2 regions of the Pseudocolwellia sp. G5-9 genome follow, and region 1 is predicted to be linked to the other one. Evidence: predicted binding sites of a transcription regulator. Region 1 holds the regulator's gene; the other holds the start of a gene.
What was found. Region 1 encodes NrdR, which represses ribonucleotide reductase genes. Its sites were predicted from a motif close to AAACACNANATNTNGTGTTT; they were not measured.

Region 1 (2,205 bases):
GTATTTTCACTATAGGTATTTTTAAGCTCGCCGAGCTCATTCCAGCGAACATTCATTTTTGCATTATCAAATAATACAGAATCAGCACCGGAAATAACCGCACAACTTTGTGCACGTAAGCGCTGTACGTTTTGTCTCGCTTCAGGCGATGTTATCCATTTACTTTCACCACTTGCCATAGCTGTTTTGCCATCAATACTCGCCGCTAATTTACAACGAACATAAGGCAGCTTAGTGGTCATTAGCTGAATAAAACCAACATTTAACGCTTTTGCTTCTTGCTCTAATAAGCCATGTTGCGTAGTAATACCCGCGCTTTCAAGCATTTTAAGACCATTCCCCGACACTTGAGGATTAGGATCTACCATGGCAGCTATTACATATTTAACACCTGCTTTAATTAAACCTTCAGCGCAAGGTGGCGTTCGACCATAATGGCTACAAGGCTCAAGCGTTACATAAGCTGTAGCACCTTTAGCTAAACTGCCCGCTTGTTTAAGTGCGTTAACTTCCGCATGCCCAAGGCCTGCTTTAACATGATAACCTTCGCCCACAATTTCATTGTTTTTTACCAATACACAACCCACTCTGGGGTTAGGCGAGGTCGTATAGTGAGCACGCTTAGCTAGCGATAATGCTCGCTGCATATACTGATAATCTTGCTTTGAAAATGATGTCATAAACTTTAATATAAACTCAGGTTAGCTACTTTTTTCATCACCTAAACGGGCAATTTCTTCACCAAATTCTTTAATATCTTCAAACGAACGATAAACCGAAGCAAAGCGAACATAAGCCACTTTATCTAAATATTTTAGCTGTTCCATAATGGTATTACCTAGCATTTCGCTAGAAATTTCGCGTTCGCCTGTTGCGCGTAATGTCGATTTAACTCTATTGATAGCAAGCTCAACATTTTCAACACTTACCGGTCTTTTTTCTAATGCTCGTACTAAACCATTACGCATTTTGTCTTCATTAAACGGTTCTCTTGAACCATCTCGCTTAATGATTTTTGGCATAACAAGTTCAGCTATTTCAAACGTTGTGTATCGTTCGCTACAAGCTAAACATTCACGTCTTCTTCTAACTTGATGTCCATCAGCGACTAATCTTGAATCAATAACTTTAGTCTCTGTTTCAGAGCAAAAAGGACAATGCATGGTGTGATCCTATAACTGATGTTAAACCATTTTATTTAATAAAATAAAAATGGCCGCTAATGCGGCCATTCTATTCGATATTAATAATTCAAACTACTGTTTAAAAAATTAACCGTAAACAGGGAAACGAGAACAAAGCTCTTTAACTTTACCTTGAACCGCTGTAATAGTTGCTTCATTAGTAATATCGTCAAGAATATCACAAATCCAGCTTGTTAATTCTTTAGTCTCTTCAACACCAAAACCACGACGTGTAATTGCTGGTGTACCTAAACGTAAACCTGAAGTTACAAACGGTGAACGTGGATCATTTGGTACTGAGTTTTTGTTTACGGTGATATGTGCTTTACCTAATGCAGCATCGGCATCTTTACCGGTAATGTCTTTATCAATAAGGTCAAGTAACAATAAATGGTTTTCAGTGCTATTTGATACAACTTTATAACCACGATCTTGAAGTACTGACACCATAGTTTTAGCGTTATCTAAAACAGCTTGCTGATACGTTTTAAATTCTGGCTGTAAAGCTTCTTTAAATGCTACTGCTTTTGCGGCAATAACGTGCATTAAAGGACCACCTTGGCCACCTGGGAATACAGCACTGTTTAATTTTTTATAGATGTCTTCATCATCACACGCAGAAACAATTAAACCGCCACGTGGGCCAGCTAATGTTTTATGTGTAGTTGTTGAAACTACATGAGCATGTGGAACTGGGTTAGGGTATAAACCAGCAGCAACTAAACCTGCAACGTGAGCCATATCTACGAAGAAATATGCGCCAACTTTATCTGCAATTTTACGCATGCGAGCCCAGTCAACAATACCTGAAAATGCTGAGAAACCACCAATGATCATTTCTGGTTTATGTTCTACCGCTAAACGCTCTAATTCTACGTAATCAATATCACCGGTTTCTGGATCTAAACCGTATTGAAAAGCTTCATACGACTTACCAGAAAAGTTTACGTGTGAACCATGCGTTAAATGACCACCATGAGCTAAGCTCATACCTAATACTTTACCGCCTGGAGTAACTAAT
Region 2 (2,205 bases), 2.0 Mb from region 1:
ACTTGTTCCTAATGGTACCCATAACCACGATTCGTTTATCAAACCCTCAACCTTAATTTCATGGGCTGAAGATCAAAATTTAAAATGTATTGATGCAGTAGGAATTCACTACAACCCATTAACAGAAAATCATAAATTAACATCAAAATTAGATGTTAACTATATTTTATGTTTCCAAAAACAAGCATAGGAAAAAGAATGAATAAGCATACTGCAGTATTATTCGATTTAGATGGTACTTTATTAGATACCGCAAATGATCTAGGCGAAGCATTAAATTATGTATTAAAAAATAAAGGTCTTGAGCCTGTCGACAGAGAAAAGTACAGACCAATTGCCTCTGACGGTGCGAAGGGTTTATTAGAGTTAGGGTTTGGAGAACGACTTTCGGAATTTAATTTTAATGCGCTGCGCATTGAATTTTTAAATTACTATGAACAAAATATTGCTGTTCATACTAAGTTATACCCTAATATAGAAAAATTATTATTCTCATTGAATGAAATGAATATTCCTTGGGGAATTGTAACGAACAAACCTGAATACTTATCTAAAATTTTAGTGCCCAAATTTCCGCAATTCGATCAATGTAAAACATTAATAGCTGGAGATACCCTGCCTCAGCGTAAACCACACCCTGCTCCTATTTTATTTGCATGCGAACAAATGAATAGCGATCCCAAAAAATGCATATATGTTGGCGATGCCCTTAGAGATATTGAGGCTGGCAATAGCGCAAACATGTACACAATAATAGCGCAATGGGGATATATTTTAGATATTAATGAATGTGAACAGTGGCAAGCTGACGCTATGACTTTAAACCCACTAGACATAATGGCGACGATAAAATAAACAAGTGTTCAATTTGTAATTTATTTGATGAAAATTCAAACATTAACGACTAAAAAACAAACGTACATTTTATGTACACCTGTTATTTATTTAAAATAAATAACAGAAAATAATTAACCTAAAAAAAGCATTGCGTTTCTCATAAATCAAAAATAAAACGCCTTACTAAGTTAGTTGTTACTAACTGAATTTTTATAGTAGAGCATGACCTTAAATACATTAAATTTTAACACTTGCAATAGCCCTAAAACCTCACTATCTTGTGATCAGTTTTTATAAAACCCCAACATGTAGTGTATTTATTATCCACAAGCACTAGGTGGGGTTTAATTATTATAAATGTTCACATACGAACAAGCAGAACTATAAATTAATTACAGGTCTTTCATGAATAACAACCTTTTTGTTACTAAGCGTAACGGCAAAAAAGAACCCATTGATTTAGAAAAAATCCATCAAGTTATTGATTGGGCCGCGGAGGGATTAAATAATGTTTCCGTATCTCAAGTTGAATTAAAATCACATATACAATTTTATGATGGAATTAAAACAGCAGATATTCATGAAACCATTATTAAATCAGCCGCTGATTTAATATCAGAAGAAACACCTGACTATCAGTTTTTGTCTGCTCGTTTAGCTATTTTTCATCTACGAAAAAAAGCATACGGTAAATTCGAACCGCCTAAGTTATATGAACATGTAATTTCTTTAGTTGCATCTGGTAAATATGACCAACACTTAATAACGGATTACACGCAAGATGAATTTGAAGCAATGGAGCAGTTTTTAGACCATCGCCGAGACTTAAATTTTAGCTACGCGGCTGTAAAACAGTTAGAAGGTAAATACCTTGTTCAAAACCGTGTAAGTGGTGAAATTTACGAAAGTGCCCAGTTCTTATACATACTTGTTGCTGCGTGTTTATTTGCAAAATATCCAAAAGAAACACGTTTAAAATATGTTGAAGGTTTTTACAACGCTATATCTACCTTTAAAATTTCTTTACCTACGCCCATTATGGCAGGTGTAAGAACTCCTACTCGTCAATTCTCTTCTTGTGTACTTATTGAGTGTGGCGATAGTTTAGATTCGATTAATGCGGCATCTAGCTCAATTGTGAAATACGTTTCACAACGTGCAGGTATTGGTATTAATGCAGGTCGTATTAGAGCTTTAGGTAGCTCAATTAGAAATGGTGAAGCGTTTCACACCGGTTGTATTCCATTTTTCAAACACTTTCAAACAGCCGTTAAAAGTTGTTCTCAAGGTGGTGTTCGCGGCGGCGCTGCTACCTTATTCTACCCATTGTGGCACTTAGAAGTTGAAAGTTTACTGGTTTTAAAAAAT

Region 2: nrdA (class 1a ribonucleoside-diphosphate reductase subunit alpha) is a predicted target of NrdR. The motif match lies at 1,135-1,154, and genes of this name have one in related genera.

Annotation. Positions count from the first base shown of each region.
Region 1 is NZ_CM147893.1:2,245,120-2,247,324, forward strand. It holds gene ribD (bifunctional diaminohydroxyphosphoribosylaminopyrimidine deaminase/5-amino-6-(5-phosphoribosylamino)uracil reductase RibD) at 1-680, opposite strand, end outside; gene nrdR (transcriptional regulator NrdR) at 702-1,163, opposite strand; gene glyA (serine hydroxymethyltransferase) at 1,272-2,205, opposite strand, start outside.
Region 2 is NZ_CM147893.1:280,451-282,655, reverse strand. It holds gene ubiG (bifunctional 2-polyprenyl-6-hydroxyphenol methylase/3-demethylubiquinol 3-O-methyltransferase UbiG) at 1-190, shown strand, start outside; gene AC0L5Q_RS01195 (HAD-IA family hydrolase) at 199-855, shown strand; gene nrdA (class 1a ribonucleoside-diphosphate reductase subunit alpha) at 1,243-2,205, shown strand, end outside.